One region of the Allobosea sp. P1_B10 genome, then DNA from elsewhere that is predicted to be linked to it. Evidence: riboswitches for the same ligand, from Rfam matches in the RefSeq annotation. Region 1 holds a riboswitch; each other region holds the start of a gene.
What was found. Region 1 has a riboswitch for thiamine pyrophosphate ahead of AC1D2L_RS18260 (LuxE/PaaK family acyltransferase). Riboswitches for the same ligand answer to the same signal wherever they lie in the genome.

Region 1 (2,256 bases):
GATGCACGCGCTTGACCGTGTCGGCCGCAGCCTTGGCGACCAGGATGCCGGCGCGGGTCGAGCCGGTGAACGAGACCATGTCGACTTCCGGATGGCGCGAGATCGCCTCGCCCACCGTCGGGCCGTCGCCATTGACGAGGTTGAAGACGCCCTTGGGCACGCCGGCCTCATGCATGATCTCGGCAAAGATGATCGCGTTGAGCGGGGCGATCTCGGAGGGCTTCAGCACCATGGTGCAGCCGGCGGCCAGCGCGGGCGCGACCTTGCACATGATCTGGTTCATCGGCCAGTTCCACGGCGTGATCATGCCGACGACGCCGATCGGCTCCTTGGCGATCAGGGTGGTGCCGCGCACCTCCTCGAACTCGAAGCCCTCGAGCGTCTGGATCATCTTGGCGAGATGGCCGGTGCCCATCGCAGCCTGCGCCTTGTGGGCGAGATCGAGCGGCGCGCCCATCTCGCGCGACAGCGTCTCGGCGATGTCGGCATAGCGCGTCTTGTAGACCTCGAGCACGCGCCGCATCAATGCCAGCCGCTCGGCCTTGGTGGTCGCTGCAAAGGCCGGGAAAGCCGCGCGGGCGGCAGCGATCGCCTTGTCGACATCGGCCTGCTCGCCGAGCGCGATGGTGGCGAAAGCCTCCTCGGTCGAGGGATCGATCACGTCCAGCGTGCGCGAGCCGGAGGGCTGGACCCATGCGCCATCGATATAGAACTGCAAATTATGCGACATGATGTGATCTCCGAAGGCCGGTTTGGCCGGAAAAAGGGCGAAGCCGCGTCACGAACCCGGGAATGCGGAGCATTCGGCATGGCGCGGCAGGGAAGCCGCCGGCAGGCCATCGCCATCGGCAGCTCGTTCCGCGTCAAGGTGTAGGCGCTATGGCGCAGGCCAGCAATCTCGTCGCGGCGTGGCGCACTGCGCTGGGCGCAGTTCCGCCAGACACCGCCATTCTTGACAGGATGGTGATGCAGCCCCCATCTTCGGCGCGTTCCCAGGGGGGCCTCGCTAGGAGGCTGAGATTCCGCCGGTTCGAGCCAAAACTCGGACAACGCGGTGACCCTCCGAACCTGATCCGGGTCATACCGGCGTAGGGATGCGGGACATCGGGCGGCTCGACGCCCCATTTCCATGCTCGCGCGCATTGGCCCAGGTCGATGGCTGCCCTCTGGCATCGTGCCGGATCGGCGGTCCCGACGAGGTGGGCAAGACGTGACGCAAGACGACATCATCGCCGCGCTGCTGGCGTTCCTGGATCGCACCGATGCGACCGACGCCGATTTCGAGCGCATGGCGCTGCAGGTTTTCGCCTACCAGTTCGCCAACAACCTGCCCTATCGCCGCTTCGCCCAGCAGCGCGGCCGCACGCCGCTCTCCGTGCGCAGTTGGCGCGATATCCCGGCCGTGCCGATCACCGCCTTCAAGGATCTGACGCTGAGCTGCTGCCCGCCCGAGGCGGCGCAGCGCGTCTTCATGACCAGCGGCACCACCCGCGACGTCAAGGGCCGCAGCTATCATCCGACGCTGGCGGTCTGGGACGCCTCGATGATCCCGACCTTCCGGGCGCGCTTCATGCGTGGTCTGCCCCGCATCCGCATGGGCATCCTGTTCCCCGACGAGCAGACGCTGCAGAACTCCTCGCTGGCGCATTACCTCGCGGTCGCGCTGCGCGAGTTCGGCACGCCCGACAGCGCCGTGATGATCGGCGAAACCGGTCTCGACATGGAGCGACTGCTGGCAGCGCTGGCGACAGCCGAGGCAAGCGGCGAGCCCTACGCGCTGCTCGGCGCCAGTTTCAGCTTCGTGCATCTGCTCGACGAATTGCAGCGCCCGGGCCGGCGCTTCGCCCTGCCGCCGGGCAGCCGCGTGCTCGACACCGGCGGCTTCAAGGGCCAGTCGCGCGAGCTGGCGGCCGATGAATTCTACGATGGCCTCTCGGCCGCGCTCGGCATCCCCCGTAGCGCCTGCATCAACATGTACGGCATGACCGAGCTCAGCACGCAGTTTTACGATGACGGCAACGAGACCTGCCCCTCGCTGAAATCGGGCCCGCACTGGATCAGGAGCCGTGTCGTCGACCCCGTCACCGGGCGCGACCTCCCCGAAGGCACGACCGGCGTGCTGGTCCATCACGACCTCGCCCATTTCAACTGCGTCTCGGCCATCCTGACCGAGGATGCCGGCATCATCGAGCCCGGCGGTTTTCGCCTGCTCGGCCGCGTCGACGGCGCTGATTCAAAAGGCTGCTCGGTCGCGGT
Region 2 (2,256 bases), on a different contig from region 1:
TTCCTGATCGAGGGCCACACGGATGCGGTCGGCAGCGACATCGACAACCTGTCGCTGTCGGACCGTCGCGCGCAGGCCGTGGCCGAGATCATGACGCGTGACTTCGGCGTGCCGCCCGAGAACCTGACGACACAGGGCTATGGCGAGCAATACCTCAAGCTGGCGACGCAGGACGCCGCCCGCGAAAACCGCCGCGTCACACTGCGGCGTATCACGCCACTGCTCACCGGCCAGAGCCGCTGAGAACCTTGGGGAGCGGCCGCTTTGGCCGCTCCCTTCGGCTTTGCCCTCTCAGGGAACCGCAGCGGTATATCCCGGTTGATATCCTAGCGCCCCGGTACCGCGCCGGAGCCCTGTGAAAGGAGCCGAGGTCATGCGCATGCATAAGAGGTTCTTGATCGGTTCACTCCTGCTTGGCCTCAGTGCCGGCGGCGCTGTCGCGCTGGAGCAAACCCGCATTGCCCAGGCCGACCCGGGAACCAGCCTGCAACGGCAACGCGCCCCGGGCATTCCGCTTGCTCCCAGTCCCGGCACGGTCGCAGAACGCGAACGCGCCTTGGGCGATACGGCCCAGCCTTCGCCGCCGGCGCGGCCACGCAATGTGCGACAGGCCAGCAACCCGTCGCAGATCGAGCGTGACCCGCCGATGCCACGCGGCGTGCCCTCGATCATCGCGCCCTAACCGAGCGTTTCGATTTACGATTGCGAAAGATGTCCCTCCTAGCCTGCCGGGCAGGAGAGCCTGACCATGAGCGATTCATCCCTCGCCATCGCGCAAAGCGCCATGGCGACGCGTGCAGCTGCGACACAGCAAGCCCTGCAGACCGAAATGCTGCGCCAGCAGGCCGCCAGCGACCAGGCGGTGCTCGAATTGCTCGAGCAGAGCGTGGCCCAGCAGAAGGCAACGCTCCCGGCTGGCCAGGGCGGCGCCGTCGACATCTCGGCGTGAGCCTGCGGCATGCCCGGCTTGCGGGCCGGCGATCGATCCTGCAGCATCCGCCGGTTGCACCCGCGCGACTTCGCGCCTAGTTTCTCCGTCGTTCCGAGGGGTGCTCGCAAGAGCTGAGATGGTCGCAGGGCCAAACCCGTCGAACCTGATCCGGGTCATACCGGCGGAGGGACTGGAACGCGGCTTACCTTTGGCGTGGCCGCTTAACAGCGACTAACCCGCTCAACCAACCCGGATCTCCTGAACCTTGGACCAAGGAGGAGATCCAGATGAACGTCCCCACCACCACAGACCGGCCAGGCCAGATGACGGCACAGCATATCGATGCCGCCGGCGCTGCCGCCATTCTCGCCCGCGTCGCGTCGCAGCGCCCGCGCGTGCAATGCCTGACCAATACGGTCGCCCAGAACATCACCGCCAACATGCTGCTCGCCTTCGGCGCGATCCCATCCATGGCGATCCATGTCGACGAGGTCGCGGCGATGGCGCGCGGCGCCGGCGCGATCCTGATCAATATCGGCACGATCAATGCCGAGAGCGAACTCGCTATTCCCAAGCTGCTAGAGGCGGCGCGCGATCACGGCAAGCCGCTGGTGTTCGATCCCGTCTTCGTCGAGCTGTCGCCGCTGCGCCAGCATGTTTCGCGCGAGGTCCTGAAGCTTCGTGATGTCGTGGTCCGTGGCAACGCCACCGAAATGGCGGCGCTCGGCTCGGCGCTCGACGATGCCCGCGAGCGCAACCTGACCTGCGTCACCACCGGCAGGGTCGACCTGATCGAGGGCGCGTCGGGCCAGTATCGCGTCGCGCATGGCCACCCGCTGATGACCAAAGTGACCGGGGTCGGCTGCGCGGCCGGCGCCCTGATCGCAGCCTGCTGCGCCGTCGAGAGCGATTTTGCCCGCGCGGCGGCGGCGGCGCTGATCGCTTATGGTATCGCCGGCGAGATCGCAGCCCAGCGCTCCAGGGGCCCCGGCAGTTTTGGCGTCGAGCTGATCGACGCGCTGGCCGCCATCGATGAAGCGACGCTGCGTGCGGGCATGGGAGAACAACAGTGAGCGTCGATATCCTGCTTTACGGCATCGTCGATCCGCAGATCGGGAGGGGTCGGTCGCTGGCAGAACTCTCCGCCGCTGCGGCTCGTGGCGGGGCCACGCTGATCCAGTACCGCGCCAAGGACGCCTCGACCCGCGAGATGGTCCGCGAGGCGCGAGCCATCAAGGCGGCGCTGGCTGGCACAGGCGTGCCGCTATTGATCAATGACCGCATCGACGTCGCGCTGGCCTCAGGCGCGGACGGCGTCCATGTCG
Region 3 (2,256 bases), on a different contig from region 1:
AGCAGGCTCCGCCCGGGAAAACGCGGGCGCCGCGCTAGCGCCAATGCGGCCGCTGCGCCGAGCAGGAGCGAGAGCGCCGTCGACAGGCTCGCTTGCATCAGGGTGAACCCCAGCACGCCCCGTAGATAAGCCAGAGGCGGCAGGCTAAAACTCACCCCGGCCGCGAGGAGCCCCGTAACCGCCGCCCCGACCGTGCTGAGCAGCAGCGCGAGCGAGATCAGCCCGGGGAGCGTGCGCACCGTGCGGTCAGCGGCTCAGAGCCGCGAGCCATTGGTCGATCCAGCTGCGCCGCTGGTCCCGCAGCTCTTCGGGCGCGAATTGCAGCGAACGCTCGGGCCGGGCGAGGTTCTGGAAGGATGCGGGCAATCCCGTCGCGGGCGTGCGCGCCGGGTACATCCAGTTGGTCTCCGGCAGTGCCGATTGGAACGGCTCCGTCAGCGAGAAGGCGAGGAAGCGGCGCGCCAGCTCCGCATTCTTCGTCATCCTGACCATCCCGGCCACCTCGACCTGCAGATAATGCCCCTGGGGGAAGATCGCGGCCCTGAAATTGTCCTTCTTCTCGGCGCCGACATGATAGGCCGGCGAGGTCGTGTAGCTCAGGACCATGTCGGCCTCACCCTTGAGGAAGAGCCCATAGGCCTCCGACCAGCCCTTGGTCACGGTGACGATGCGCGGCTTCAGCTTAGCCCACGCTGCATTCGCCTCATCGCCATAGACCTGCCGCATCCAGAGCAGCAGTCCGAGCCCCGGCGTCGAGGTGCGCGGGTCCTGGATCACGATCTTCGGCCCAGCCGCATCCTCGACCAGCGCCTTGAAGCTCGCTGGCGGGTTTTTCAGCCTTGCGCTGTCATAGACGAAGGCGAACCAGCTCCAGTCCACCGGGACGAATCTCTCGTCCGACCAAGTGACAGGCAGCGAAAGCCCGGCGAGATCCGCGCCATGCGGTGCAAACAGCCCTGTCGCCTTCGCCTCCGCCATCAGATTGTTGTCGAGTCCGACGACAACATCGGCCTTGGTCGTCTCGCCTTCGAGCTTCAGCCGCGCCAGCAGCGTGCCGGCATCGTCGACGCTGACGAGGTTGAGCGTGCAGTCGCAGACCGCCTCGAACCGCTCCTTCACGGTCTTTCCCGGTCCGTATTTCCCGGCGAAGCTCGCATAGGTGTAGACTGTGAGCGTCGGCTTCGGCGCCTGTGCCATGGCGGTCGCGGCGCTCAGGCCGAGGATAAGCGCCGCACAGCGGACGAGCGAACGGAGCGACATGGGCAGCGCCTTGACCGGTTCGAGGACGATCAGATCCAGAACGCTTCCGACGTGAGCTGAAACCGCGATGCACCCGGGGCAACGCCGTCTCCATCCCTACGCCGGCACGATCCGGATCAGGTTCGACGGGTTGACGGATTCAGGTCCGCCTCTCAGCCCTGCAGGCACCCCGTGAGACGTCGCGACGATAATGCGGCTGCCCAGATATGCCAAGGTGTTGCAGAGAGCCGAGGTCTGACCGTCAGTTCAGGTACATCGTCCTCGCTCCGGGGATCCCTAGCCCCCCAGCCCCGAGGCCCAGATCGGATCGCGCATGCGAACACCGATCGCGTGCGCGTGCCGCGCGACGTCGGTGGCGATCTGGTCCTGCGTTTCGAGATCCGCCGCTAATGTCGGAAACGACATGCAAAACCCCATGATCTCATTGCGGGCGGGATCTGCCACTGCCGCTCCGATCGAAGAAATTCCCGGCTTGATCAGGCTCGATGTACGGGCGATCCGGTTCGCCCTGATCGCGGCAAACTCGGATCTGACCTCGTCGTCGCTCATGGCCGCGCGAAGGCCCTGCTTGCCGCGGGCGTCGACCTGCGCAAGGGCCTGGTCATCGCCGAGCCGGGCGAGAATGACGCGCCCGATGACCGAGTCGAACGCTGGTATGCGCTCCGCTATCGCTCCCGTGTGCTGCAGCGGGTACGTGCCCTGCTGTGCTGCGAGGAGGACGCGCTCGTGTCCCGATAGAATCCCGGCGTGCCCGGTAAAGCCGAACTTCCGCACGAGTTCGTCAATGGCGACGCGGACGAGGTCCAGGAGCCCGTGACGTGCGAGGTATAGCGCGCCCAGATCAAGGGCCTTGCCTCCGACGACGTAGCCCTGATCGTGCCGCTCTCGCTCCAACAGCCCGGCTTCGGCAAGCGCTTTCATCAGCCGCGATACCGAGGCCTTGGGCAGGCCTAAATCGCGGCAGACCTCCCCAACGCGCAGGACCTGCCGATCCTC

Region 2: linked by a shared signal. The riboswitch ahead of thiM (hydroxyethylthiazole kinase) and the one ahead of AC1D2L_RS18260 (LuxE/PaaK family acyltransferase) in region 1 are both predicted to bind thiamine pyrophosphate.
Region 3: linked by a shared signal. The riboswitch ahead of thiB (thiamine ABC transporter substrate binding subunit) and the one ahead of AC1D2L_RS18260 (LuxE/PaaK family acyltransferase) in region 1 are both predicted to bind thiamine pyrophosphate.

What each region holds. Positions count from the first base shown of each region.
Region 1 is NZ_JBFTZP010000008.1:369,941-372,196, forward strand. Features, by position in the region: gene AC1D2L_RS18255 (aldehyde dehydrogenase family protein) at 1-730, opposite strand, end outside; TPP riboswitch at 985-1,115, shown strand; gene AC1D2L_RS18260 (LuxE/PaaK family acyltransferase) at 1,211-2,256, shown strand, end outside.
Region 2 is NZ_JBFTZP010000003.1:40,406-42,661, reverse strand. Features, by position in the region: gene AC1D2L_RS07720 (OmpA family protein) at 1-243, shown strand, start outside; gene AC1D2L_RS07715 (hypothetical protein) at 395-682, shown strand; gene AC1D2L_RS07710 (hypothetical protein) at 749-949, shown strand; TPP riboswitch at 1,036-1,139, shown strand; gene thiM (hydroxyethylthiazole kinase) at 1,219-2,004, shown strand; gene thiE (thiamine phosphate synthase) at 2,001-2,256, shown strand, end outside.
Region 3 is NZ_JBFTZP010000005.1:284,070-286,325, forward strand. Features, by position in the region: gene AC1D2L_RS14260 (ABC transporter permease family protein) at 1-239, opposite strand, end outside; gene thiB (thiamine ABC transporter substrate binding subunit) at 247-1,260, opposite strand; TPP riboswitch at 1,336-1,442, opposite strand; gene AC1D2L_RS14270 (IclR family transcriptional regulator) at 1,537-2,256, opposite strand, start outside.